One region of the Variovorax endophyticus genome, then DNA from elsewhere that is predicted to be linked to it. Evidence: predicted binding sites of a transcription regulator. Region 1 holds the regulator's gene; each other region holds the start of a gene.
What was found. Region 1 encodes sigma-54, which starts transcription at its own class of promoters, with help from an activator protein. Its sites were predicted from a motif close to TGGCANGNAANCTGCTTT; they were not measured.
Positions count from the first base shown of each region.

Region 1 (7,047 bases):
GCACGCCGCGCTGCGCGGCGTCGCGCAGGGTGCGCAGCAGGTAGCGGCCGGTCTCGTCGTTCTCGATCTGGTAGTACTGGACGTCGAGCGTGCGCTGGGCGCGGCGCGCGAGCTGGATGCGGGTGTCGAAGGCGAAGTCGCCGCCGGGCATGAGGCGAAAGCCGCTGAGGTCGGGGTCGGGCTGCGCGGCCAGCGCGATGCGCCCGAGCGCGGTGTCCTTCGACACGGCGATGGCCTTGGTGGGAGTGCGCGGGGCCTCGTCGGGCAACGAGGCGCAGCCGGCGGCCAGCAGCGTGGCCGCGAGGGCGGACATCCAGAGCCCAGACAGCAGGCGTCGGGCCATCGGCGGCTTTCTACAGGGCCTTGCGCAGGTTGGCGGGCGCGATGCGCAGCGCCTCGCGGTACTTGGCGACGGTGCGGCGCGCGCACTCGATGCCCTGCTCCTTGAGCATCTCGGAGATCTGGCTGTCCGACAGCGGCTTCTTCACGCTCTCCGAACCGACGAACTGCTTGATCAGCGCGCGCACCGCGGTGCTCGAGGCATTGCCGCCGGTCTCGGTGCCCAGCGCCGAGCCGAAGAAGTACTTGAGCTCGACCGTGCCGAAGGGCGTGGCCATGTACTTGGCGGTGGTCACGCGCGAGATGGTGGATTCGTGCAGCCCGAGCTCGTCGGCGATCTCGCGCAGCACCAGCGGGCGCATCGCGAGCTCGCCGTGCACGAAGTAGCTCTTCTGCCGCTCGACGATGGCGTTGCTCACGCGCAGGATGGTGTCGAAGCGCTGCTGGATGTTCTTGATGAACCAGCGCGCCTCCTGCAGCCGCTGCGACAGCGCCTGGCTGCCCTCGCCCTTGTGCGACTTGAGCGCGCCGGCATAGATGTCGTGCACGCGCAGCCGCGGCATCACCTCGGGGTTGAGCATGACGCGGAACTTCACGTTGGTGCCGCGGCCGGTCTTGGTGACGATCACGTCGGGAATGACGATGTTGCGCTCGACGTCGACGAAGCGGCGGCCCGGCTTGGGCTCCAGGCGCGCGATGACCTGCAGCGCCGAGCGCACCAGTTCCTCGTTGGTGCGCGTGAGCGTGGCCAGGCGCTTGAAGTCGCGCCGCGCGAGCAGCTCCATCGGCTGCTTGCAGATGGCGAGCGCGGTCTTGCGCACCAGCTCTTCTTCCTCGGTCTCGTCTTCGTCGGCCAGCGCGCGCAGCTGGATCGCGAGGCATTCGCCGAGATCGCGCGCGCCCACGCCCGCGGGCTCCAGGCTCTGCAGCAGGCCGAGCGCGACCTGGAAGTGGTGCACCAGCTCGTCGAACTGGTCGTTGTCGTCGCCCGCGAGGCCCGAGGCCAGCGCCGGCAGCGAATCCTCGAGGTAGCCGTCGTCGTTGAGCGACTCGATCAAAAAGCGCAGCGCAGCGCTGTCGTTCTCGTTGAGCCGCAGGCTCAGCGCCTGGCGGTGCAGGAAGGACTGCAGCGATTCCTGGCTGCGCGCGAGCTCGGTGGCATCGGCGCGCTCGTCGTCGCCGGTGCTGCTGTTGTTGCGCGCGGGCGCGTCGCTGCCCCACTCGCTGTCGTCGGGCGCCATGTCGACGGTGCCGTCGCCTTCCCAGTCGGGCTCGCGCTCGGGCGAGTCGAGGGCCGGCTCGGCCTCGGACGACGAGGCGGTCTCGGTGGACGTGGTCGAGGTCGAGGGCGCGGCGCCCGCGTAGTCGCTCTCGGCCTCGCGCTCGGTGTCCTCGCGCGGCGCGGGCGTGTCGGCGGCGTCGAGGCCGAATTCCTCGCGCGCGGCTTCCTCGGCGGTGCGCTCGAGGAAGGGGTTCTCGTCGAGCATCTGCTCGACCTCCTGGCTCAGTTCGAGCGTGGAGAGCTGCAGCAGTCGGATCGACTGCTGCAGCTGAGGCGTCAGCGCGAGATGCTGCGAAACGCGCAGCGACAAGCCTTGTTTCATGCCCTCAGGAAATGGCTGGCGCGAGGGTCATCACATGCGGAAGTGCTCGCCCAGGTAGACCCGGCGCACTTCGGCGTTGTCGACGATCTCCGAGGGCGTGCCCTGTGCCAGCACATGGCCGTCGCTGATGATGAAGGCGTGATCGCAGATGCCCAGCGTCTCGCGCACGTTGTGGTCGGTGATGAGCACGCCGATCCCGCGTTCCTTCAGGAAGCTGATGATGCGCTGGATCTCGATCACCGCGATCGGGTCGATGCCGGCGAAGGGTTCGTCGAGCAGGATGAAGCGCGGCTGGGTGGCCAGCGCGCGCGCGATCTCGACGCGGCGGCGTTCGCCGCCCGACAGCGCGAGCGCGGGCGAATCGCGCAGGTGGTCGACGCGCAGGTCGGCCAGCAGTTCCGACAGGCGCTCTTCCATGCGCTGCTTCGACAGCGCCTGCGGCCGGCCGTTGGCGTCGGGCTCGCGCTGCAGCTCGAGCACCGCGCGCACGTTCTCCTCGACCGTGAGCTTGCGGAAGATCGAGGCTTCCTGCGGCAGGTAGCTCAGGCCCATGCGCGCGCGGCGGTGGATCGGCATGTGGGCGATGGGCTCGCCGTCGATGGAGATCTCGCCCGCGTCGGCGCGCACCAGCCCGACGATCATGTAGAACGAGGTGGTCTTGCCGGCGCCGTTGGGGCCGAGCAGTCCGACGACTTCGCCCTTCTGCACGTCGAGCGAGACGTCCTTGACCACCTTGCGGCTGCCATAGCTCTTCTGCAGGCCGCGCGCGACGAGGCGGCTGCCCGGCACGCCGTTGGCTTCCTGGGTTCCGGCGGCTTCGATCACTTGCGCTCTTCCGCTTCGCCGCTGAGCGTGGTGCTCGGGCGCAGGCCGGCGCCCGGGGCCGGCGTGGGCGCCGGGGCCGCGGGACGGCGCGTGGCCGGGGCCGAGGCGCCCGGTGCCGCGGGCGCGGCCGACTTCGGCGTGAGGATGGCCTTGACGCGGCCGCCGCCGCCCGGTGCCGACACGCCGGCGTTCGGCGGCACGGTCGAGCCGTTGACGGTGTAGGTGTCGTTGCTCTGGTCGTAGACGATCAGCGCGCCGCTGCTCTCGTCGTTGGGCGTGGCGCCGACCAGGCGGCGCATGACGGCGCGGCGGATGAACTTGACGTTGTCGGCGCGGCTGTCGTACTCGATGACCTCGGACTCGCCCTCGATCCACTCGTCGCCGTTGCCGTTGCGCTTCTGCTTGTAATAGGCGAGCTTGCCGGGCGCCGCGGTGACCACGCCGTACTGGTAGCCCTCGGGGTCCTGGCGCACGTCGATGCGCGCACCGCGGATGATGATGGTGCCCTTGGTGACCACCACGTTGCCGGTGAAGACGCTGGTCTGCTTGAGATCGTCGTAGCGCATCGAATCGGATTCGATGTTCATCGGCTTGGTCCGGTCGGCCGTTTCGGCCAGGGCCGTGGCGGCGGAGCCGGCCACCAGCAGCGCGGCCAGCACGAGGCGGCCGGTGCGGCGAAGGGAGGAGGTGGGGTGAGAGTGCGATGTCATAGAGGCACGAAACTTGCTCTGCATTGTATGCGGCCCATCGCGCCAGACCCATGCGCGCGGATGAAAAAGCCCCGGGGCGGCGAACCCGGGCACGGCACCCCGCGGGATCGCCCCGCGTTCTGCCGACCGGCCGAATGACGGCCCGGCCGCCCCGGAACCCTCGATGGGGCCCGGCCTCCCGGCGGCCACGAAATCGAAATCAACCCTTGCGGGCTTCGCCGATCAGGAAATTGGTGACCGCCAGCGCCTTGTTCATGTTGCCGGCGGTCTCGCCGTCCACGTACCAGCGGCCGGCCACGGCCAGCGCGGGCACGCCGGCCACCTTGTAGGCGTCGGTCAGCTGCGAGGCGCGCTTGGCCTTGCTCGCCACGCCGAAGGAGGTGAACAGCTCCTTGAACTTCGCGGCGTCGAGGCCGCTCTTCTCGGCCCAGGTCACGATGTTGGCGTCGCCGTTGACGTTCTGGCGCTGGGCGTGGATCGCGCTGAAGACCTTGGGCTGGTACTCGTCGACCTTGCCCATTGCCTCGAGCGCGTAGTACAGGCGCTGCTTGGCTTCGACATCGTTGCCCACGAAGGGCACCGGCACGCGGCGCAGCACCACGTCGGCGGGCTTGCTCTTGGCCCAGGCCTCGAGCGCGGGCTCGAAGTCGTTGCAGTGCGGGCAGTTGTACGAGAAGAACTCGATCACCTCGATCTTGCCGGCCGGCGCATCGACCGGCACGCGCTTGTCGAGCACGAGGTATTCGGTGCCGGCCTTGGGCGCGCGGGCCTGGGCCTGCGCCGGCAGGTGGGCCAGCAGTCCGAGCGAACCGGCGGCGGCGGCCAGCGAGAAATCACGACGTTTCATGGGAAAGAGATCTCCAGTTGATAGACGGCAGACTGAGCCGGGCCGGTGAAGCGGAGTTCCCGCGCGCGGTGCTCGGGGCTCCGGGAAACCGGGGGCGGCGCGGACCGCGGCGAAGCTTAAAGAAAAACCATGACCGTTGTCGGGAAAGGCCACCACCGGATGGTGCCCTCCCCGGCCCGGGCGGCGCTCAGCGCTGGACGCGCACCAGCGCCGAGTCGAGGCCGGCGCCGTCCATCCGTTCCTTGAGGCGGTCGGCGTCGTCCTTCTTGTTGAACGGACCGGCGCGCACGCGGTAGACGGTGCGGCCGGCCTGCTCGCGCTCGGTCACGCGGGCCTCGACGCCCATCAGCGAGAGCTTGGCGCGCTGCGCCTCGGCGTCCTCGGTGGTGCGGAAGGCGCCGGCCTGCACGAAGTACATGAAGGGATCGGCGCCGCCGGAGCCGGTGGCGGCCGCGGCATTGCCGCTGCTCGACGACGGGGCGGCGGCCACCGTGGTGCTGCCGCCGACGCTGCCGGCACGCGCCCGGGCCAGGTCGCCGAGCGGATCGTTCGAGGGCGGCAGCGCATTGGCCTCGGCCGGCACCGGGGCGGGCCGCGCGGGCTTGGGCGCGACCACCACCGGCACCGGCGCCGTGGGCGGCGGGGTGCCGGGCGAGACCGCGGCGGTGGCGGGATTGGCGTTGTCGCCGGAAGGCGGCGCGCCGACCGGGCCGGCGGCCGCGGGACGGGGCTGCTGCGGCTTGCCGGCCAGCGGGGCGTTCGGATCCCAGTCGCGGTTCTTGCGCGCCTCGGCCTCGTCCTGCTCGGCACCGCCGCGCTGCGTCTTGGTGACGAAGGGGATCGGCACCTTGGTCACGTAGACCGCGATACCCAGCGCGACGCCCAGGCCGAGCACCAGGCCGATGATCAGGCCGATGACGATGTTGCCGCGTTGTCTGGTTGTCTTCTTCATGGTGAGGGGGTTCACATCTTGCGCGGCGCGGTGACGCCGAGGATCGCGAGGCCATTGTGCAGCACCTGCGCGGTCGCGGCGACCAGCGCCAGGCGCGCCAGCTTCACCGCCTCGTCGTCCACCAGGATGCGCTCGGCGTCGTAGTAGCTGTGGTACGTGGCCGCCAGTTCGCGCAGGTAGAAGGTGACGTCGTGCGGCGCGAAATCCTTGGCCGCGGCGCTCAGCATCTCGGGGTACTTGGCCAAGAGCAACATCAGCGACTGGGCCGCCGGGCTCTCGAGCGGCGACAGGTCGACGCCCTGCAGCACGGCCGCATCGCCGCCCCAGGCCGCGAGCACCGAGCAGATGCGCGCATGCGCGTACTGCACGTAGTACACCGGGTTGTCGTTGTTCTGCGCCACGGCCAGGTCGACGTCGAAGGTGTATTCGGTGTCGGGCTTGCGGCTCAGCAGGAAGAAGCGCACGGCGTCGGTGCTGGTCCACTCGATCAGGTCGCGCAGCGTGACGTAGCTGCCGGCGCGCTTGCTGATCTTGACCTCCTCGCCGCCCTTGGTGACGCGCACCATGGTGTGCAGCACGTAGTCGGGGTAGCCCTCGGGGATGCCCCACCCTTCAAATTGACTGGCGGCCTGCACGCCGGCGCGCACGCGCGCGATGGTGCCGTGGTGGTCGGTGCCCTGGATGTTGATGACCTTGTGGAAGCCGCGCTCCCACTTGGCGATGTGATAGGCGACGTCGGGCACGAAATAGGTGTACGTGCCGTCCTGCTTCTTCATCACGCGGTCCTTGTCGTCGCCGTAGTCGGTCGACTTGAGCCACAGCGCGCCGTCCTGCTCGTAGGTCTTGCCCGCGGCGACCAGCTGCGCCACCGCGCGCTCGACGCGGCCGCTGGTGTAGAGGCTGGACTCGAGGTAGTACTGGTCGAAGCGCACGCGGAAGGCCTGCAGGTCCAGGTCCTGCTCGCGGCGCAGGTAGGCGACGGCGAACTCGCGGATCGCGTCCAGGTCCTCGATGTCGCCGTTGGCCGTGACCTCGCGGTCCTCCGACTTCACGGTCTTCTTCGCGATGAAGTCGGCCGCGATGTCGGCGATGTAGTCGCCGTTGTAGGCCGCGGCCTTCTCGCCGCTCGGCCATTCGGCGTCGCCGGGCTTGAAGCCGCGCGCGCGCAGCTGCGTGCTGTTGGCCAGGGTCTGGATCTGCACGCCGGCGTCGTTGTAGTAGTACTCGCGCCAGACCTGCTCGCCCTGCGAGGCGCGCAGGTTGCAGATGGCGTCGCCGAGCGCGGCCTGGCGGCCGTGGCCCACGTGCAGCGGGCCGGTGGGGTTGGCCGAGACGAACTCGACCAGCACCTTCTCGCCGGTGGCCGGGCGCTGGCCGAAGGCGGCGCCCGCGTCGAGCACCTCGCGCACCACCTGCTGCTTGGCGGCGGTCTTCAGGCGGATGTTGAGGAAGCCGGGGCCGGCGATCTCGACCGCCTGGACCCATTGGGCGAAGGCGGGGGTGGCGAGCAGCGCGGCGCTCAGTTCCTCGGCGAGTTCGCGCGGCTTGCGGCCGAGCGGCTTCGCCAGCTGCATGGCGGCATTGCTGGCGAAGTCGCCGTGGGCCGCGACCTTGGGGGACTCGAACGCGGCCTTGAGGCCGGCGCCGGGGGAGAGGGATTCGAGCGTGTTCGCGAGCGCCGCGAGCAGCTCCTGTTTGACCAATAGCATCGTGGAATTTTACCGGGGGCAAACTCGGCCGCAGTTGACGATCGTCATCCAACCGTCGACC
Region 1 covers NZ_JAHUTH010000005.1:267,229-274,275, forward strand. Annotated here, with positions in the region: gene KV106_RS09145 (phospholipase D family protein) at 1-343, opposite strand, end outside; gene KV106_RS09150 (RNA polymerase factor sigma-54) at 354-1,943, opposite strand; gene lptB (LPS export ABC transporter ATP-binding protein) at 1,974-2,768, opposite strand; gene lptA (lipopolysaccharide transport periplasmic protein LptA) at 2,765-3,478, opposite strand; gene KV106_RS09165 (thiol:disulfide interchange protein DsbA/DsbL) at 3,678-4,325, opposite strand; gene KV106_RS09170 (SPOR domain-containing protein) at 4,513-5,277, opposite strand; gene argS (arginine--tRNA ligase) at 5,289-6,986, opposite strand.

Region 2 (7,047 bases), on a different contig from region 1:
TTCGAGGTAGACCTTCAGGGCGTCGCGCCAGGGCGGCGAACCGGCGGCGGTGGATTCGGCGGGCGGGACGGAAGACATGTGGGAGCGATTGTCCATGAGTGCCGCGCCGGTCGGCCGCCGGGTCATCCACCAAGGCGTCTTCATTTGTTCCTATCATCCGGCCCCATATGTGCACACGCTGCGATCGCTCCGCCCCGGTCCTCTCCCATGCCTCGGCCTGGCAGCCTCGGCGCGCCTTCCTGCTGGCCGCGGCCGGCGCGGCATTGAGCGGGCCGGCACTCGCGCAGGTCGACGTCGGCAATGCCTCGGTGGCGCGCAACCTCGTGCCGGCCGACCGCATCGAGGCCGCGGGCGGCCAGCAGTACGGCGAACTGCTGGAGCAGGCGCGCGCCAAGAACGCGCTCGCGGGCGACGGCAATCCGCAGCTGCAGCGGCTGCGCGCCATCGCCAACCGGCTGATCCCCTTCGCCACGCCCTGGAACAGCCGTGCGCGGCAATGGAAGTGGGAGGTCAACCTGATCGGCAGCAAGCAGATCAACGCCTTCTGCCTGCCGGGCGGCAAGATCGCCTTCTTCACCGGCATCCTCGAGCAGCTCAAGCTCACTGACGACGAGGTCGCGATGGTGATGGGCCACGAGATGGCCCATGCGCTGCGCGAGCATGCGCGCGCCCGCATGGCCAAGAGCGCGGGCACCGGCGCCGCGCTCTCGATCGGTGCGCAGCTGCTCGGCCTGGGGCAGGTCGGCGACCTCGCGGCGCGCGCGGGCACCCAGCTGCTCACGCTCAAGTTCAGCCGCGGCGACGAGACCGAGGCCGACCTCGTCGGCCTGGAGCTCGCGGCGCGCGCCGGCTACGACCCGAAGGCCTCGGTCTCGCTGTGGAACAAGATGGCCACGGCCTCGAAGAACCAGGGCGGGCTGAGCTTCCTCTCGACGCACCCGAGCGGGCCGGACCGGATCGCCAAGCTGCAGGCGAATCTGCCGAAGGTGGAGAACCTGTACCGGGACGCCAAGAAGAGCTGAGCGCCCTGTCTTCCTCCTTCCCCCTCTGGGGGAAGGCCGGGATGGGGGCACCGGGCGGTGGACAAGGCCCGCAACGATGGCAAGGCCCGGTGCCCCCACCCCAACCCTCCCCCAGCGGGGGAGGGAGCCATACATAAATACTTGAGCGGCTGATGCCATAGGCGCGTCGGCAGCGGCCCGTGCACGCTGGCACGCCGCTTGCATCTCGACTTGTACACAAGTTTGGATGCCTGATCATGGTGCATGACGAGAAAGACCCGGCCGCCGCGGCGTGGATCCTGCGTTTCGCGCAGCCGCTGACGCGCGAGAACGACGACACGCGGGAAGCCACGCCCGCTACCACCCCCGCCCCGCTCGCGGGCCTGCGCTTCGCCGTCAAGGACAACATCGACGTCGCCGGCGTGCCCACCACCGCCGCCTGCCCGGCCTTCGACCGCCTGCCGGCCGCCCATGCGGCCGTGGTGCAGCGGCTGCTCGACGCCGGTGCGTCGCTGCTCGGCAAGACCAACCTCGACCAGTTCGCCTGCGGCCTCAACGGCACGCGCTCGCCCTATGGCGAGGTCGGCAATGCCTTCGATGCCAGCTATGTCTCGGGCGGCTCGAGCTCGGGTTCGGCCCGCGTGGTCGCCACCGGCGAGGCCGACTTCGCGCTCGGCACCGACACGGCCGGCTCGGGCCGCGTGCCCGCGGGCCTCAACAACATCGTCGGCCTCAAGCCCTCGCGCGGGCTGCTGAGCACCGCCGGCGTGGTGCCGGCCGCGCAGAGCGTCGACTGCGTCTCGATCTTCGCGCGCACGGTCGCGCTCGCGGTCGAGGTGCTGCAGGCCGCGCTCGGCTTCGATGCGCGCGATCCCTACTCGCGCGACATCGCGCTCGATGCCGAGCCCTTCCCCGCCGCCTTCCGCTTCGGCGTGCCCGACCGCCTCGCCTTCTTCGGCGACACGCTGGCCGAGGCCGCCTTCGCCGACGCGCGCCGGCGCCTCGAGGCGCTGGGCGGCACGGCCGTCACCGTGCCCTTCGCGCCGCTGGCCGAGGCCGCCGCGCTGCTCTACGACAGCGCGCTGGTGGCCGAGCGCTATGCCGCGGTGCGCGCCTTCTTCGACCGCCACGAGGCCGAGGTCGTCGAGCCCGTGCGCGGCATCCTCGCGCAGGGCCGCGGCTACAACGCGGCCGACGTGTTCGAGGCCCAGACCCGGCTGCGCGCGCTCGCGCAGCAGGCCGAACCGATGTGGCGCGACATCGACGTGCTGCTGGTGCCCACCGCGCCCACGCACTACACGCGCGACGCGATGCGCGCCGACCCGGTGGCGCTCAACCGCAACCTCGGCGCCTACACCAACTTCGTCAACCTGCTCGACTACGCCGCGCTCTCGGTGCCCAGCAGCCTGCGGCCCGACGGCCTGCCCTTCGGCATCACGCTGATCGGCCGCTGCGGCAGCGACCTCGCGCTGGCCGAGCTGGGCCAGCGCTACCACCACGCCACCGGCCTCGCGCAGGGCGCGACCGGCGAGCCGCTGCCCGCGCCGCGGCCGATCCGTGGCCTCGCCCCGGCGCAGGCCGCGACGCTGCCGATCGCGGTGGTCGGCGCGCACCTCAGCGGCATGCCGCTCAACGGCCAGCTCACCGAGCGCGGCGCCGTGCTGCGCGAAGCCATCCAGACCGCGCCGCGCTACCGGCTGTACGCGCTGCCCGGCACCGTGCCGCCCAAGCCCGGCCTGCAGCGCAGCGCCGAGGGCGGCGCCGCGATCGCGCTCGAGGTGTGGGACCTGCCGCTGGCCGAGGTCGGCGGCTTCCTCGCGCTGATCCCCGCGCCGCTGGGCCTGGGCAGCGTCGAGCTGGCCGACGGCCGCTGGGTGCACGGCTTCATCTGCGAGGGCCATGCGCTGGCCGGTGCGGAAGAGGTCACGCGCCATGGCGGCTGGCGCGCCTATCTCGCGAGCCGCGCCGCCTGAATCCCTGTTGTCTTCGAACCCAGACCGAGGAGTCTTCCATGTCCATCTCCGACCTTCCTTCCTCCGCCTCGCGCCGACAGGTGCTGCAGGCCGGCGCCGCCGGCCTCGCGGTGCTCGCCGCGCCGGCGATCGTGCGCGCCCAGGCGGCACCGAAGATCCGCGTCGGCTTCTGGCCGGTGGCCGCGGGTCTGCCTTTCTTCGCGGCGGTCGAGCGCGGCTTCTTCAAGGAAGCGGGGCTCGACGTGGAACCGCAGAAGTTCGCGGGCGCGCAGCAGGTGATGGAAGCCATGCTCGCGGGCCGCTGCGACGGCAGCGCCAACGGCACCGGCTCGGCCAACCTCGCGATCGGCGAGATCGCGCAGCCGGGCCTGTTCAAGATCTTCTGCACCAACCCGAGCAACGCGAAGTTCGTGCTCGACGAGTTCATCGTCGCGAAGGACAGCCCGATCAAGGCCATGGCCGAGCTCGCGGGCAAGAAGGTGGCCTCGGGCCCGGGCATCCAGAACGTCACGCTGTGCAAGACCATGCTCGAGCGCGCGGGCGCCAAGGGCGTGTCGGTCAGCGAGCTGCCGATCGGCCAGCACGTGGCCGCGCTGGTGGCGGGGCAGGTCGATGCCTGCTACACGCTCGAGCCCACCGGCACCGTGGGCCGCATGAACGGCACCACGCGCGTGCTCGAGGCCGGCGTGGTCGCGCGCTACATCCTCGGCGACCCGATGGCGCCCTGGCATGGCGGCGCCGCCAGCCTCACGACCGAGTTCCTCAAGAAGAACCCCGACGCCGCGAAGAAGTACATCGCCGCCTATGCGCGCGGCGTGGAGCTGGTGCGCAGCCAGCCCGACGAGGCGCGCCAGTACATGAAGGGCTACACCGCCATCGAGGGCAAGCTCACGGCCGAGGTGCCGCTGGCCTCGTACATGCTCTACAACGAGTTCAAGCCCAGCGACGTCGCCTACTTCCAGAAGTTCTACGACCTGTTCACCGAGAAGGGGATCTTCGAGAAGAAGGTCCTGGTGGACGGCCTGCTCTACAAGGCCTGACGCCATGGCCGACAGCAGCACCACCGCTTCGCCCTGGGCACCGCCCGCGGGCAACGCCGCCTCCGCGGCACCGAAGGCGCCCGCCTGGGAGCGCTGGCTGCCGGCCATCGGGCCGGTCGTCCTGTTCATCGTCTGGGACCTGGTGGTGCGGCTCGGCTTCATCAAGCCGATCCTGCTGCCCTCGCCGGCCGACACCGTGGCCGCGCTCATCACCGGCCTGGCCGGCGGGCCGCTGCTCGTCGACTTCGCCGTCACCGTGTGGCGCACCGTGCAGGCCTTCGCGATCGCCGCCATCGTCGGCATGCCGCTGGGCGTGCTGCTGGGCAGCAACGAGCGCGCCTACCGCAGCGTCGAGTTCCTGATCGACTTCTTCCGCTCCACGCCCTCGTCGGCGCTGATCCCGCTGTTCCTGCTGATCTTCGGCGTGTCCGACATCAACAAGGTGGCGATCGCGGCCTTCGGCGCGCTGCTGATCGTGGTGTTCAACAGCGCCTACGGCGTGATCAACGCGCGCAAGCAGCGCGTGATGGCGGCGCGCGTGATGGGCGCCTCGCGCTGGCAGATCTTCAAGGACGTGCTGGTGTGGGAGAGCCTGCAGCCCAGCTTCGTGGGCCTGCGCTCGGCGGTCTCGATGGCGCTGGTGATCGTGATCGTGGCCGAGATGTTCATCGGCTCCGACAACGGCCTGGGCCACCGCATCATCGACGCGCAGCAGGTGCTCAACGTCAAGAGCATGTATGCGGCCATCCTCGCGGCCGGCGCGCTGGGCTACGTGCTCAACATCCTCTTCCTCGTGGCCGAGCGCCGCATCGTTCACTGGAGCGGCCGATGAAAGCCACGCCCGACATCGTCGTCAACGGCCCGGTGTATGCCGACGTGCCCAAGCCGGTGTTCAAGCCCGGCCCGGCGGGCACCCACATCACGATCCGCGGCCTCACCAAGTACTTCGCGGGCTGGCCGCTGTACGAGAACTTCGACCTCGACATCCCCAAGCACCGCATCGTCTCGGTGTTCGGGCCCAACGGCTGCGGCAAGTCCACGCTGATCAACATGATCGCGGGGCTGATTCCCATCGACAGCGGCGAGATCCTGTTCGACGGGAAACAGCGCAAGGACACCAAGATCGGCTACGTGTTCCAGAACTACCGCGAGGCGATGTTCCCGTGGATGCGCACCATCGACAACATCGCCTATCCGCTGAAGCTGGAAGGCCGCAGCAAGGCCGAGGTCGATCGCCGCATGGAGGAACTGGTCGCCTCCTTCGACGTCAAGTTCGACCTCAAGCGCTTTCCCTACGAGCTCTCGGGCGGCCAGCAGCAGACCGCGTCGATCATGCGCGCGCTCGCGCCGAATCCCGAGGTGCTGTTCCTCGACGAGCCCTTCTCGGCGCTCGACTTCGAGATGACCTTGTTCATCCGCGAGAAGCTGCAGGAGGTGTTCATGCAGACCGGCACCACCATGCTGCTGGTCTCGCACGACCTCGAGGAGGCCGTGTACCTGGCCGACGAGGTGCTGCTCCTGACCAAGCGCCCGACCAAGGTGGCCGAGATCCTGCGCTATGGCGATGCGCGCCCGCGCACGGTCGAGACCCTGAGCACCGAGAGCTTCGTCGCGATGAAAAAGCTGAGCCTCGACATCTTCCAGCGCGAAGTGCGCCGTTGAGAGGAGCCGACGCCATGACGCCCGAACAGATCGAACGCCACGTCGACGCGGCCGCGGCCGCGCTCGGCCTCCCGCTCTCGCCCGCCCACCGCGAGGGCGTGCTGCGCTACTTCGCGCTCGCGGCCGGCTTCGCGGCCACCATCGAGGCGGTGCCGCTGTCGGTGCACGACGAGGCGGCGGTGCAGTTCGTTCCGGTCTCGCCTTCGGAGGCCGGCCGATGAACGCCGCCAGCCTGATCGCCAGGGACGCGAGCGCCATGGCCGAGGCGGTGCGCCGCGGCGAGGTCAGCGCCAGTGCGCTGGCCGAGGCCAGCCTCGCGCGCATCGAGGCCATCGACGGCCGCGTCAACGCCTTCACCGCCGTGCTGCGCGAACGCGCGCTGCGCCGCGCCGCGCAGGTCGATGCCTCGCTGGCCTCGGCCACGGCCGAGCGCACGCGCGAACTGCCGCTGCTCGGCGTGCCCTTCGCGGTCAAGAACCTGTTCGACATCGCGGGCATCGCCACGCTGGCCGGCTCGAAGATCGAGCGCGAAGCCGCGCCCGCGAATGCCGACGCGCTGCTGGTGCGCCGGCTCGAGCGCGCGGGCGCGGTGCTGGTCGGCGCGCTCAACATGGACGAGTACGCCTACGGCTTCACCACCGAGAACAGCCACGAGGGCCCGACGCGCAATCCGCACGACCTCTCGTGCATCGCGGGCGGTTCCTCGGGCGGCTCGGGCGCGGCCGTGGCCGCGGGGCAGGTCGCGCTCACGCTGGGCTCGGACACCAACGGCTCGATCCGCGTGCCGGCCTCGCTGTGCGGCGTGTTCGGCCTCAAGCCCACCTTCGGCCGGCTGCCGCGCAGCGGCAGCTATCCCTTCGTCTCGAGCCTCGATCACCTCGGGCCCTTCGCGCGTTCGGCGCGCGACCTCGCGCTGGCCTACGACGCGATGCAGGGCCCGGAGGATCCCGCCGGACGGCGCGACCCCGGCTGCACGCAGCGCGCGGTCGAACCGGTGGCGCCGCTGCTGGTGCGCGGCACGCAGGGCCTGCGCATCGGCGTGCTCGGCGGCTACTTCCGCGCCAACGCCGGCGCCGAGGCCAACGCCGCGGTCGACCGCGTGGCCGATGCGCTGGCCGCGCACGCCAGCGTCGAGCTGCCGCTGGTCGAGGCCGGCCGCGCGGCCGCCTTCCTGATCACCAACGCCGAAGGCGCGGCGCTGCACCTCGACGACCTGCGCCGCCGCGCGCACGACTTCGAACCGCTGTCGCGCGACCGCTTCCTCGCGGGCGCGCTGCTGCCGGCCGCCTGGATCGCGCGCGCCCAGCGCGTGCGCCGCGTCTATGCCGAGGCGGTGGCGCGCGTGTTCGGCCGCTTCGACGTGCTGCTCGC
Region 2 covers NZ_JAHUTH010000032.1:14,695-21,741, forward strand. Annotated here, with positions in the region: gene KV106_RS31985 (AmpG family muropeptide MFS transporter) at 1-78, opposite strand, end outside; gene KV106_RS31990 (M48 family metallopeptidase) at 168-1,022, shown strand; gene atzF (allophanate hydrolase) at 1,259-2,974, shown strand; gene KV106_RS32000 (ABC transporter substrate-binding protein) at 3,013-4,014, shown strand; gene KV106_RS32005 (ABC transporter permease) at 4,019-4,846, shown strand; gene KV106_RS32010 (ABC transporter ATP-binding protein) at 4,843-5,676, shown strand; gene KV106_RS32015 (DUF4089 domain-containing protein) at 5,691-5,897, shown strand; gene KV106_RS32020 (AtzE family amidohydrolase) at 5,894-7,047, shown strand, end outside.
Region 2: a site for sigma-54 is predicted at 1,210-1,227, ahead of atzF (allophanate hydrolase). Genes of this name have one in related genera too.

Region 3 (7,047 bases), 180 kb from region 1:
GGATGCACAAAGTGCTTGCGTCGACCGCATACATGGCTTGGCCCACCGCGAACTGGCAGCCATTGGCGAGCGCGGCCGCATCGGCCGGAAAGGCCTCATCCATCGGCTGCGTCGGGTCGCGGCGGTAACCTGCCTTGGTGAATTCGCTGTCCAACGTACCCAGCGCATAGCGGCTATTGCCGAGGTTCTCGCTCTGGCCGGTACGGAAGCCGAAGTTTCGCAGTCCTTCGACGTAGATCGTGGTGGCGATCAGCACGATGATGAGCCCGACGGCCATCGCCACCATGACCTCCACCAGCGAAAGTCCACGCTCAGCCATTCGAGGCCGACGGATGGCGCGGCCACGCGTCTGCGGACATGTGCGTGCCATGGCCTCAGAGCCTCGACCGCAGCGTGTAGGAGCAAAACTCATTGTCGGTTCCATCCAGACATTGACCCTTCTTGGCCGGCCAGGCCACGGTGACCGAGATCACGCCAGTGCCCGAGGTCAAGCCGACAATGAAATTGCTTGTAATGAGGGCATTCGGCAACTCGGGCATGAGTTGCTTGGCGCGCGCACCCCAGCAGCCCAACCGTTTGGCGGGTTCCGCCGCCAGCGGCTTGCAGTCCGCCGCTGTGACGACCGCCAACTCGGTCCCTCCCGCTTTCAGGTAACCGCCGAGATCCGCCTTCGGCGTTCCGGTGACGTCCAGCACCGTGAGCGTGTCGCCGCGCATGGTCTCCATCAGCTCGGAAGCGACCATGGCCGCCATCTGTCGTCGTTCGGTGTCGGCGGTAAAACCAATGGCGCGCACATGCATGCCAGCGGCACCGAGCAGGCCGATGCTGACCAGCAGGACGGCGACCAGGACCTCGATAAGGCTTAGGCCGGACTGTTGGAACGAAGACGATTGAAGCTGATGGGTACGCATGGGCAAATCCGAGAAAGCCTGGAGACTTCAAGAGCAGGTTTGCCCGCTTGCAATGCTCTCCAGCCGAACCAAGCCGGTGCCGATCACGCTAAGACACTGCATGCGTGAGGCATTGGTGGCAGAGATCGAAATCTTGTAGGGGGCGGTACCCGAGACGGGCTTGGCTTGGCCTTCAACAGAGAACACTACCCCGTTGTCAGAGACAGGCTCGACGCTGACAACTTCGGGCAAAGCGACCTCCCGAAGAACGGCGATGCTGTCTCTCGCCTGCCACTTCTGACTAGCGCTAGGCACGACAGTGATCTGTTTGCGTTTGTAGACTGCCTCAGCTCTGGCAAACTGGAGCAACGTCTGCAGTTCCTGGGCAGCAGATCTCACGCGCTGATTGGCGATTGCGCCAGTGAACATGGGGGCGGCCAACGAAGCGAGAATGGCTACCAAAGCCACAACAACAATGGCTTCGATCAGGGAAAAGCCTTGATAGGCTCTTTTTGGGGAAATACGTGCGCTCGTAGGGCGAGCGAGAAACCATTGGTCCACAGTGGTTCGCGTAAGTGATGAATGTTTCCGATGGTAACGTTTGTCCTCCTCCTAACGACACCATTCACGCACCTTTAAGTAGCCGTTCGTCCGAAAGCGTTCGGAATGAACGTCGTCTACTCGCAGGTTCATCTGGATCCGAACCGTAGCTCCCCTTCCATGACAGTTCTTCGAGCTAGCGAGCGCTCTCCTCAGATGCTCAAAATTGCTCTCGGGCCATTTCTCGAATTTCCCCCTCAGAGTTCTCTCATCTCTTTTTGCCCTAGTAAATTACATTTCGGCGAAAATCAATCATTTAATTTGCACCACTCACGAACAGTCGCCAGTTCCAGAACGAAATCCACGAGGAGATTCGCAACTGGTTCCACTATTAACCCAAAGGATATTCGCACCTACTGGGTTTATACTGCCAGTCAAAATGACTGTTAACGGCGCTCCAGCCGAATCCGTTGCCCCAATGGTCGCAGTGATGACTCCTCCAACGATGCTATCGAGCGACAGCACATTTTTGGTCGTAGCAAAGCTAGCAGCCAAGGGAATGCCAAAGCTACCACCATCACAATTTGAAATATCGGTCTCCATGGCACATAGACTCACCGCCTGTTTCATTTTTTTCAATTCGATGGCAGCCGAACTTGCCCGAGTCCTTGATACGTAGTTGGAATACTGAGCCGCCGCTATGGAAGTGAGAATCCCAATAACAGCGATCACCACAATTAACTCGACCAAGGTGAATCCGCGACATATGACTTGAAAGTAGCGATTCACGATGACTTCATTGAAAAAGCCGCCCGAAGGCGGCTTTCTGATGAAGAAAAGATTAGGGGCAATCGCCCTGGCCAGGCTTCAGACCGCGAGTGGCATCGCAAATAGTCGACGTGCCCATAGACCATGTCATTGCTGATGCACCAGCAGTGATGGTGGGCGTATCAGTGAAGCCCATTGCCGCACCCGCAGCAGTCGTACCGCCGCCAGTACCCGAAATAACGCCATCGGTTACACCGACAGTCAAGAGATTCTTAGTTGCACCCGCGCCACCAGCAGCAATTGCAGGCGGAATTCCATTTGTACCAGCGCTGCAACCCGTCAAGGTAAGGGTATCGTTATAGCAAACGGAAACAGCTGTTTTGTAAGCAGCGAGTTCTGCCACCAGCGCCGCGGAACGCGTACGCGAGGTGTAGTTCGAATACTGAGGAATAGCAATTGCAGCCAAGATGCCAATGATCGCCACAACGATCATCAATTCAATAAGGGTGAAACCCTTCTGCGCTTTGCGTGCGATGGAACGACGGTTCATTTCACTAACTCCAGGTTGGTTGGGTTGGTTGTCACTCCCGGGAGTCCTCCCCCCGGAGCGAGGAAGCTTCCGCAGCATCCGTGCCACCCGATTTCCCGCCCCATCGGCGACCTAACGCGTCACCCCAGACCACATTCGCGTTACTGCATGTGACAGAAGGTGTATCAAGATGCGACACATGGCGACAAATTTGTCATGTCACCCGCGTCGCGCAACGTCCGAACTCAGAAGGTCAGGATCCCATCCGCCTTCAGCCAGCGGATGTCCCGCTGCGCCAATCCCCGCACCTTCCGCCCCGCCAAGGTTTCGATCTGGCTCATGATCTCCTCGGTCTCGGCCGGCTTGGTGTGCGTGATGTAGATCGGATAGTCCTTGCCCGGATCGATGTGGGCCAGTTCGTCGGCCAGCATAGTCGGCGACAGATGCAGGCTGCGCTCCGCCAGCGCCTGCTCCCGGTTGCTGAAGGCCGTCTCGATGACGAGCATCGCGACCTCAAGGGCATTGACCCGGTCCCAGAACGGCGCGTTGCGCTCGGTATCGCCGCTGAAGACCCAATGGGCGCCGCCATCGGCACGGCTCACGGCGAAGCCGCAGGCGGGCACGGTGTGCACGGCCGGCAGCACCTCGATGCGCTTGGGCGTGGCGCTGCCGAGCAGCAGCGTCTGGCCGACGGCGATGTCGTGGAAGGTGACGAAGGGGGTCTCGGGACTCGGGATGCTCTCGAAGTCGGGCCAGATGATGTTGTTGAAGACGTGGGCGCGCAGCGCCTCGATGGTGGCGCGCAGCGCATGCACGCGCAGCGGCCGGGTGCGGCGGCCGCCGACGGCGTCGAGCATCAGGGGGAGGGCGGCGATGTGATCGAGGTGGCAGTGCGTGAGCACCATGTCGTCGACGCCGGCCATTTCGTCGAGGGTGAGGTCGCCGACGCCGGTGCCGGCATCGACGAGCAGGTCGGTGTCGACCAGGAAAGAGGTGGTGCGGCAGTCTTTGGCGATAGCGCCCGAGCAACCCAGCACACGAACCTGCATTGTGAGAGACCCCTTGTCTGTGTCTGTCATTTGGTTTCGAACCGGGTTGCACCGTCCCACGACGGGTCGTGCGGGCGCAAGGCCATCGAGGCTAATCTCTGCGCGTAGAGCTGGTAAAGGACTTTTTTGGCATCGGCCACGAGGAGGGGGTCCAGCAAGTTTCGGCCCAAGGCCCAGTCCTGGCGCCGGTAGGCGGCCAGTACCTCGGCCCAGCGCTCGAGCCGGTGCGCCTCGCGCACGGCGATGACGGCCGCCTCGTCCCAGGCGACGGCCAGCGGCGTGAACACGGCGACGGCCTGGGCCCGGCCCTTGACGAAGACGCTGTCGAGCTCCTGCCAGACATAGGCCGGCGCGAGCTCCCGCGTGGCGCCGCTGGCGACGATCTCGACGCCGTAGTGGCCGCTGAGCCCCTCGAGGCGCGAGGCCAGATTGACCGCGTCGCCGACCACGGTGTAGCTGCGCCGCGCGGCCGAACCCATGTCGCCCACGCTCATGACGCCGCTGTTGATGCCGATGCCGATGCTGATCTCGGGCCGGCCGGTGGCGCGGTGGATGCGGTTGATGTCGTGCACCGCCTCGGCCATGTCGAGCGCGGCATTCACGGCGAGGCTGGCGTGCTCGGGCGTCTCGAGCGGGGCGCCCCAGAAGGCCATGACGCAATCGCCCATGTACTTGTCGACGGTGCCGCGGTGCGCGGTGATGACGTCGGTGAGGCGGCTGAACACGGTGTTGAGGAAGGCCTGCAGTTCGGCCGGCGACATCTGCTCCGAGAAGCGCGTGAAGTCGCGCATGTCGCAGAACATGACGGTCATGGTCTTGCTCTCGGCACGCATGCTGTAGCGGCCCGGGCGCTCCAGCATCTCGTCGACGAGCTGCGGCGGCACGTAGGTGCCGAAGAGCTGCACCAGGCCGCGGCGCGCGCGCGATTCGACCAGGTAGCCCCAGCTCATGTTGAGCAGGAAGGCGAGCGCAACCATCGCGAGCGCCGAGGCCAGCGGCAGCACCAGGCCATGCGCGACGTAGAGCCAGGTGTTGAGTCCGACCAGCGCCGCGGCCACGGCGAGCATGAAGGCCACGGCGCGCAGCGCGGGCAGCAGCGACAGGCCAATGGCCAGCACGACGCCGGCGACGAACACGCTCAATACTTCGTAGCCGGGCGCGTAGTCGGGCACGGCGAGCAGGCGGTCGTCGAGCAGCGCCGAGACGATGTTGGCATGCACCTCGACGCCGGCGAAGGACGGGGCCGCGGGCGTGGCGCGCAGGTCCTGCAGGCCGGGCGCGGTGGCGCCGACGAGCACGATCTTGTCCTTGAGCTCCTCGGGCGCGAGCCGGCCCTCGAGCACGTCGGCGGCCGCCACGTAGCGGAACGAGCCGCCGCGGCTGCCGCCCGGGCCGCGGAACGGCACCTGCACGCTGGCATTGCGGTCGACCGGCACGCGCAGTTCGCCGATGCGCAGCGACTCGAGCTGCGCGACCGGACTGCCGGGCACCAGCGCGGGCAGCACCGGCGGCGAACCGTTGGCGAGCCGGTAGACGGCCAGCGCGAGCGACTCGTAGTAGCCGGGCTGGGCGCGGTCGCCGTCGTAGCGCGCGATCAGCGGCACGCTGCGGATCACGCCGTCGTCGCTCTCGCCGACCAGGGTGTTGAGGAAACCCCCGCGGGGCGCGGCCTGCGCGAGCACCGGCAGGCTGGCGCCGAAGCCGTTCCAGTGCGTGGTATAGCCCTCCTTCGCGGGCAGGGCACCGGCGGGCCACAGCGGCGTGGCGGGCAAGGCGCCGCGGGCGCGCGGCGTCTCGGCCTGCGTGAAGTAGTAGCCGAGCGCCACGGGCTGGCCCGCGAGCGTGCGCGCCAGCACGGCATCGTTGTCGAGCAAAGGCGCGAGCTTCTCGACTTCGGCGGCGAAGCCGGGGATGCCGCGCAGCGGACCGCTCGCCAGCTCGCGCAGGCGGTCCACGCTCGAGCTGCGGTCGGGCTCGACGAACATGACGTCGAAACCGACGACCCTGGCCTGCTGGTGCGACAGCAACTCACTCGCGAGCCGCGCCACCTTGTCGCGCGGCCACGGCCATTGCCCCTGGCGCGCGAGGCTCGCGTCGTCGACGTCGACGATCACGATGCGCGGATCGAAGGTGCCCGGCATGGTGGCGCGCAGGCGCACGTCGTAGATCAGGTGGTCGAGGCGCTCGAGCATGCCGGCATGCCAGAGCCCGGTGGCGTGCGCCAGCGCCAGCAGCACGGGCAGCAGGGTGACGGCGATGCGCGCCCAATGGCGCCGCAGTGCACTCATGATCGACCGGAACCGGGACGGGAATCGAAGCCGGTTCGCCGACGGAAGCCCCGCGGCTCAGACCCGCTGGAACTGCAGGCGCAGGGTGCCGAGTTCGAGCAGGTCGTTCTCGTGCAGCGCCACGGCCTCGGCGCCCAGCGGCTCGCCGTTGAGCAGGACGGCGCCCATGACGCTCGCGGCCACGTAGCCCTGGCGCCGGCGCGTGACGACCGCCACCGCGACGCCGGGCTTGCCGACGGTGGTGACGACCTTCTGCAGCGGCAGGTCGCGCCCGGCGTTCTCGCCGGCCAGCACGCGCAGCACCGGCACGCCGAGCTCGACCAGCGCCCCCGATTCGGTGGGCGCGGCCGACAGGGGAATGGGTGCGGAAGATTCGCTGGCGACAGCGACGTGGACCGGCACGCCGGCCGCGGGCGCGACGCTGCGCGCGCGGTAGTGGATGCGGCAGCCGCCGACCTCGATGACGTCGTTGTCCTTGAGCGTGCGCTTCTGCACCGCCACTGCGTTGACGTAGGTGCCGTTGGTGCTGTTGAGGTCTTCGATCTGGACATCGCCACCGCGCAAGGTCAGGACGGCATGCTCGCCGCTCACCGCGAGATTGTCGACCACGATGTCGTTGTAGGCGCGCCGCCCGAGGGTGGTACGGTCCTTCGCGAGCGTCACTTCCCGGATGACGACACCATCGATCGAGATACTCATTCTCGGCACTGCCGACTCCCTGATTGCAATTGTCGCGAGACCCGAAACGACATGGCGGATGGACTTGCCACCCCGCCGATTTCGTCAGGCTGCCGTGCGAGGCAGGCTGGCCCGGGCCAGGATGACAGAAATGTTATCCCGTCCGCCATTTTCGTTGGCGATGTTTGCCAAAAGTGATACCTTGGACTCAATACCACCGTCTTGTCTCGTCAGAAGCGTGAAAAGCTGGGCGTCCGGGACCATTTCGCTGAGCCCGTCCGAGCACAGCATATAGAGATCGTCGG
Region 3 covers NZ_JAHUTH010000005.1:91,931-98,977, reverse strand. Annotated here, with positions in the region: gene KV106_RS08440 (PilW family protein) at 1-319, opposite strand, end outside; gene pilV (type IV pilus modification protein PilV) at 375-911, opposite strand; gene KV106_RS08430 (GspH/FimT family pseudopilin) at 939-1,451, opposite strand; gene KV106_RS40005 (pilin) at 1,761-2,219, opposite strand; gene KV106_RS08420 (pilin) at 2,272-2,748, opposite strand; gene KV106_RS08415 (3',5'-cyclic-nucleotide phosphodiesterase) at 2,973-3,776, opposite strand; gene KV106_RS08410 (CHASE2 domain-containing protein) at 3,803-6,064, opposite strand; gene KV106_RS08405 (FHA domain-containing protein) at 6,122-6,772, opposite strand; gene KV106_RS08400 (Stp1/IreP family PP2C-type Ser/Thr phosphatase) at 6,848-7,047, opposite strand, start outside.
Region 3: a site for sigma-54 is predicted at 2,817-2,834, ahead of KV106_RS08420 (pilin). Genes of this name have one in related genera too.

Region 4 (7,047 bases), on a different contig from region 1:
AGAGCGCGCCGATGGCGAGGCGGTCGATGGGCATGCCGGCGCGGCGAGCCGCGCGCGGGTTCAGGCCGGTCGCGCGCAGCTGCAGTCCCGTCACCGTGCGGTTGAGCAGCAGCGCCACCGCCACCGCCAGCACCACCCCGATCACCAGGCCGACATGCAGCGGCGTGCCTGCATCGCCGGTGAGCAGCGGCAGCTGGGTCGCCACCGGAATCTCCAGCGACTCGGGCAGCGTCGCGCTGCTCGTCATCGGCCGGCGCAGCAGGTGCTCGGACTGCACGCTGCCGTACACCATCCAGATGGCGATGAAGGAAAGCAGCAAGGTCGCGATGACCTCGTTGGTGCCCATCTTGACGCGCAGGACGCCGGCGATGCCGCCCCAGAACGCGCCCGCCGCGCAGGCGCCGAGCATCGGAACGATGAAGGCCAGCCCCCACGGCAGCTGCGCCACTGGTGGCCACAGCGCGAGCGCCGTGGCCGTGATGCCGCCGACGGCAATCTGCCCTTCTCCGCCCACGTTCGTGAGGTTCGCGCGCTCGGCCAGGATGAAACCCAAGCCGACCAGCATGAGCACCAGCGCACGGTTGATCGAGGCGGCCAGCGCATAGGAAGAGCCCCAGGCGCCGTCCGCGAACGCGGCGAGCGCATCGCCCACGGGCACGCCGAGCGCGGCGATCAGCAAGGCACCGACGCCAAAGGCCAGCAGCACGGCGGCTGCCGAAACCTGCAGCGCAGGGGTCGGCCTGAGCCGCGACCAAGCAAGTACAGGACCGCTCATGAGGCGACCTCCTCTGCAACATCTTCCTTGTCACGGTGCCCGGCCATCCAGGCACCGATGCGCGCGCGGTCCGCGTCCGCCGTGGGGCATGCGCCCATCACCCGGCCCCGGTAGAGCACCAGCACGCGGTCGGCGACGCTCAGCAGTTCGTCGAGCTCCGACGAGATGAGCAGCACGCCGACCCCGCGGTCCGCGGCGGCCCGGATGTGGCCGTAGACGGCCTCGACCGCGCCGACATCCAGGCCGCGCGTGGGCTGCGCCGCCAGCAGGAAGCGCAGGCCCTCGAGCGTGAGCTCGCGCGCGAGCACCGCCTTCTGCTGGTTGCCGCCCGAAAGGCCTCCGAACGGCACGTCGGGGCTGGCAGCGCGCACGTCGTAGCGCTGCATGAGGTCGAGCGCCTCGCGGCGCATGGCCGCGCGGTCGAGGAGGCCGAAGCGCCGGAACCGGTCCAGGCGGTCGAGCATGATGTTCTCTGCGACGTTCATGCCTGTCACGCAGGCCAGCGCATGCCGGTCTTCGGGCACCACGCCGCAGCCCGCAGCGCTGAGCTGGCGCGGCGTGACGCGCGTCATGTCCTCGCCGCAGACGAAATAGCGCCCTTCGGTGGGACGCAGCATTCCCGAAAGCACCGCGCCCAGCTCGCTCTGGCCATTGCCCTCGACGCCGGCGATGGCCACGATCTCGCCCGGCTCCACCAGCAGGGTAAAGTTGTCCAGGCGCACCACGCCATCGGCGTCGCGCACGGAGAGGCCGTCGGCCAGCAGCGCCGCCTCGCGCGCCGGGCTGCCCGGTGCCGGCCGGAATGCACGAGACCCCCGTACCGGCGTGGCGGCAGGCGCCTGCAGGTCGCGCTGGATCATCGCGCGCACCAGCGCGTCGATGTCCTGTGCGGGCGCGTCCGAGCGCGCCACCACGCGGCCGCCGCGCAGGACGGTCGCACGCCGCGCAACGCGCTGGATCTCGGCCAGCTTGTGGGTGACCAGCACGACGCCGCAGCCCTGCTGCGCCACGCGCGTACACACCGAGAGCAATGCCTCGATCTCCTGCGGCAGCAACACGGCGGTCGGTTCGTCGAGCACCAGCAGGCGCGGCTCGCGCACCAGGCACTTCACGATTTCCACGCGCTGGCGCTCGCCCACCGACAGGTCCTGCACCTTCGCATGCGGATCGAGCGCGAGCCCGTAGCGCTCCCGCATCGCGGCGATACGCGCCGCGCCGGCCTTGCGGTCGAGCACGCCGCGCACCTGGCCGAGCAGCAGGTTGTCGAGCACCGTCATGTCGGGCACGAGGCTGAAGTGCTGGTGGACCATCGCGATGCCGTGCGAAAGGGCATCCGCCGGCGAGCGCGGGCGAAACGCTCCGCCGGCCAGCGTCATCTCGCCCGCGTCCGCGGCGTGCACGCCGAAGATGAGATTGCACAGCGTGGACTTGCCGGCGCCGTTCTCGCCCAGCAGGCAGTGGACCTCGCCGGGATGGAGCGCCAGCGAGACGTCCTGCAGCGCCTGCAGCGCGCCGAAGCGCTTGGACAGCCCCTCCAGCTTCAGCAGCGGCGCGGCGGCCGGCGTTGCGGCGAACCCCGGGCCGCCGTCGCTGATGCCGTCACCGAGGCCGATGGCGTGGCGCTCGCGCATCAACCCTCCAGCACCCTGATCTTGCCGGACAGGATGTCCTTCTTGATCTGCTCGAGCTTGGCCTTCTGTTCGTCGGTCGCCCCGCAGATGACCATGTCCGATGCGTTCGGCCCCATGGCCAGTCCGAAGGGCTTGTAGCCGGCCTTCCAGGTACCGCCGACGGCCTCCTTGATGGCGTACTGCACCTGATAGCCGACGCCGGTGATGCTGTAGGCGGGATAGAGCGGATCGGTGCCGCAGCGGTTGGTGTAGCTGCCGACGATCTTCGTGCCCTTCTCCTTGGCCGCCTGTTCCATGCCGCGCAGGCCGAGGTTCAGGATGTGATAGTGCACATCGGCGCCCTGCGCGATGGCCGCCAGCGTGGCTTCCTTGGCCTTGGCCACGTTGTCGAAGTCGCCGGTGTAGTTCTCGAAGTACTTGATGCCGGGCTTGATGTACCTGGCGCCGTTGCCGAACTCCTTGCCGGCGTTGACGATGGAAGGGATCTCCATGCCGCCCACGTAGCTCACGGCCCCGTTCTTCGAGAGCATCGCGGCGGCGGCGCCCGCGACGAAGGCGATCTCGGCCTGCTTCACGTCGTAGCCGGCCACGTTGGCCGTCTCCTCGGCCTTGTTGCCGCCGACGATCGAGAAGTGCGTCTTGGGGAAGCGCTTGGCCACCTTGAGCACGGCGGCCTGGGTCTGGCCGCCGACGCCGATCACGAGCGCGTTCTTGCTGGCCAGGTTGGTCAGCGCCTGCTCCATGTCGGCGTAGTTGATGTTCTCGATCATCTGCACCTTGATCCTGGCGCCGTACTCCTTCTGTGCGGCCACGAGGCCGTCGTAGCCGGACTCCATCCATCCCTTGTCCGACTTGGATCCGGGAATGAGGATGCCGACCGCGATCGGATCGGCGGCCGAGGCCGGCAGGCTCAGCACGAGGGCGGTGAGGGCGGTGAAGGCGCTGACGCCTGCGAGGACGGCGGCGCGGCGGGAGGGAGACGGAATCTGCATGGCATGCCTTTCGCTAGTTGGGGGGTTAAGTAACTAATCAATTACTTACCGACAACGCATCGCAATAACAGTGCCAGTGAATTCGCCGACTTTTTGCCGCATATCGGTGCGGCGACCGCAACGAATGCACCAGCCTGCGGCGATGCGCCCTTCGCCCGCACACCACCGGAGCCTTTGATGAAACGCCACCCCTATCTTCCCGATGCCCGGCCCGACGGCGCCCTGGGCCTGGGCCAGCAGTACTACTGGGTCGCCAGCGAGCGCGAGGTCGATATGTCCGTGGAGCCGCCCGCGCCGCTGCGCGCCCGGGTGCAGGCGCAGCCGCAGAACGTGGTGCTCGACCTGCGCCGCACGGCCATCGTCATCATCGACCTGCAGAACGACTTCTGCACCGAGGGCGGATGGGTCGACCACATCGGCGGCAACTATGCGGCGGACCGCACGCCGATCGCCCCGCTGCAGAAGCTGCTGCCCGGGCTGCGCCGCGCCGGCGTGCCGGTCGTCTGGGTCAACTGGGGCAACCGCCCGGACCTGGCCAACATGCCGCCCAACCAGATCCATCTGTACAAGAACAGCGGCACGGGCGTCGGCCTGGGCGACCCGCTGCCCGGCGGCAAGGGCCACGTGCTGCAGAAGGACTCGTGGGCCGCGGCCATCGTGGACGAGCTCGCACCGCACGAAGGCGACTTTCTGGTCGACAAGCACCGCATCAGCGGCTTCTGGGACACGCCGCTGGACAGCATCCTGCGCAACCTCGGGGTGCGCAGCATCCTCTTCGCGGGCTGCAACACCGACCAGTGCGTGCTGCACACGCTCACCGACGCCAACTTCCTGGGCTACGGCTGCGTGATGCTGAGCGACTGCTGCGCCACGAGCTCGCCGGACTTCTGCACCGAGGCGACGATCTGGAACGTCAAGAAGTGCTTCGGCTTCGTGACCGACTCGGCCGCCGTGCTCGCGGCGCTGCCCGCCTGATGCACACGGAGACAGCGCACGGATCAGGCGGCTGGATGCCCGGCCCCCGCTGCGAGCGGCCCGCCACCGGCGTTGGCGCGCTGAATGGGGTGCGCCTGGGCGTGAAGGACCTCATCGACATCGCAGGCGCCGTCACCGGCGGCGGTAACCCGGACTGGGCCACAAGCCACGCGCCGGCCGTGCACGACGCGCCCTGCGTGGCCGCGCTGCGCGGCGCAGGCGCGCAGGTCGTCGGCAAGACGATCAGCGACGAACTCGCCTTCAGCCTGGAGGGCGAGAACGCCCACTACGGCGCGCCGCGCCATCCGCGCGACCCCGATCGGCTGCCCGGTGGGTCGTCCAGCGGCAGCGCCGCCGCGGTCGCATGGGCGGAGGTCGACCTGGCGCTGGGCACCGACACAGGCGGCTCGGTGCGCGTACCGGCGGCGTTCTGCGGGGTCGCCGCGATGCGGCCCACGCACGGCCGGATCCCGCTCGACGGGGTCCTGCCCTTCGCACCGAGCTACGACACGGTGGGGTGGTTCGCGCGCGATGCCGACCTGCTGCGCCGCGCCGGCCATGCGCTGCTCGGCATCGAAGCCCGCATCGGCAGCGACCGACCCGCGCCGCCCCTGCGCCTGTGCGTAGCCACGGACGCGCTGGCGCTGGCGGAGCCCGCGGTGCGCGAGCCGCTGGCCGCGTGGGCCCGTCTGATGCGCATCGACAGCGAGCGCAGCGCCTATGGCGGCAGCGACTGGCGAGACTGGTTCGAAGCCTATGCCGTGCTCCAGGGCCTGGAGATCCAGGCCCACGTCGGCCCGTGGATCCGGCGACAGCGGCCGCGCTTCGGCGCCGCCATCGCGCCGCGTTTCGAGGCGGCGCTGGCGCTCGATGCCGCACAGGGAATGCGCTGGAGCGACTGGCGCGCGCAGGCCGCCGCGCGGCTGGCGCAGAGGATGGACCCCGACGAGGCGTGGCTGATTCCCGCTGCACCCTGCTTCGCGCTGTCGCGCCGGGCCGATGCGGCTCAGCGCGGGGCCTTCTACGAGCGCGCACTGGCGCTCGGCGCGGTGGCCGGCCATGCGGGGCTGCCGCAGGTGGTGTTTGCGCTGCCGGCTGCCGAGGGCCTGCCGCCTTGCGCATCCTTCATCTCGGCCAGGGGCAATGACGAACGGCTGCTCGAACTTGCCGCGACACTAGCGCCTGCATCCCCATCCACACGATGAGCAAACTTTCCCCACGGCAGGCGCCGGCCCAGGAGACGATCGCGCGGCGCGACGCCGCACTCACGCGCGCGAAGCTCCTGGAAGCGGCGATCGACGAGTTCTCGAACGAGGGCTACAGCGGCGCGCGCACCGAACGCATCGCACGGCTCGCCGGCACGAACATCCGCATGCTGTACCACTACTTCGGGAGCAAGGACGACCTGTACGTCGCCGTGCTCGAGGCGGTGATGGCCGACCTGCGGCACGAAGAACTCCGGCTGGACCCGGAGGCCGAGGAGCCGCTGACCGGCCTGCTGCACATCGCCGATTTCGTGGACCACCACTTCGCGACGCACCCGCAGCTGCGCAAACTGCTGGCCTTCGAGAACCTCAACGAGGCACGGCATCTCGCGCGCTCGAACCGGATCCCGGAGATGTCGTCGCCGGTGATCGCGCTGATCCGCCGCCTGCTGGTGCGCGGGGTGGCGGCAGGCGTCGTGCGCAGTGGCATCGATGCGCTGCACCTCTACGTAGCGATGGTGAGCCTGTCGTACTACGGCCGCGCCCATGCGTTCACGCTGTCACGCATCTTCAACAAGGACCTGCAGGCCGCGGCCTGGCAGAAGGCGCACCAGAAGATGACCCGCCAGATGGTGGCGGCCTTCCTGACGCAGGCGCCATGAACGAACTTCCGCATGACTGCTTCCATGTCCGCTGAGCCCACACACCAGCCCGCCGCACCTGCTTCGGCCACCTCCCGGCGAGGCCTGGTGACGAGCCCCCATCCGCTGGCCAGTGCGGCGGGCCTGGAGGTGCTGGCCGATGGCGGCAATGCCATCGAGGCCGCCATCGCCATGGCGGCCGTGCTGTGCGTCGTGTGCCCGCACTTCACCGGGCTCGGAGGCGACGGTTTCTGGCTCATCACGCAGCCCGGTGCGCCGGTGCGCGGCATCTCCGGCGTCGGGCAGGCCGCCGCAGCGCTCCCGCCGCTGTGGGGGCCAGTCCCGCTGCGCGGCGGCGCGTCGGCATTGACCACGGCCGCGGCGGTGGACAGCTGGGCCCGGGCCTTCGACATCTCGGCGCGCAACTGGCAGGGCCGCCAGCGCTGGGCGTCGCTGCTGTCTTGCGCGATCGAGCATGCGCAGGAGGGCTTCGCCGTGTCGGCCTCGCAGCGCTTCTGGCACGAGATGCGGGCTGCGGAGGCGCAGCACTGGCACGGCTTCGACGCGGCGTTTCCCGTCGGGCCTTCGCACCAGCGCCAGCCCGGGCTGGCGCACACGCTGTCGCGGCTCGCGGCGCAGGGCCCGCGCGAGTTCTACGAAGGCGAAGTCGCGCACCGCCTCGCGGCCGGCCTGCAGGCTGCGGGTTCGCCGCTCACGCTGGACGACATGCGCAGCACCCGTGCCCGGGAAGTGACGCCGCTGGCCGTGCCCTACCGCGGCGGCACGCTGCTGAGCCTGCCGCCGCCGACGCAGGGCTTCGCCACGCTG
Region 4 covers NZ_JAHUTH010000014.1:9,228-16,274, forward strand. Annotated here, with positions in the region: gene KV106_RS18995 (ABC transporter permease) at 1-775, opposite strand, end outside; gene KV106_RS19000 (ABC transporter ATP-binding protein) at 772-2,406, opposite strand; gene KV106_RS19005 (BMP family protein) at 2,406-3,398, opposite strand; gene KV106_RS19010 (cysteine hydrolase family protein) at 3,576-4,373, shown strand; gene KV106_RS19015 (amidase) at 4,409-5,578, shown strand; gene KV106_RS19020 (TetR family transcriptional regulator) at 5,575-6,240, shown strand; gene KV106_RS19025 (gamma-glutamyltransferase family protein) at 6,328-7,047, shown strand, end outside.
Region 4: a site for sigma-54 is predicted at 3,457-3,474, ahead of KV106_RS19005 (BMP family protein). Genes of this name have one in related genera too.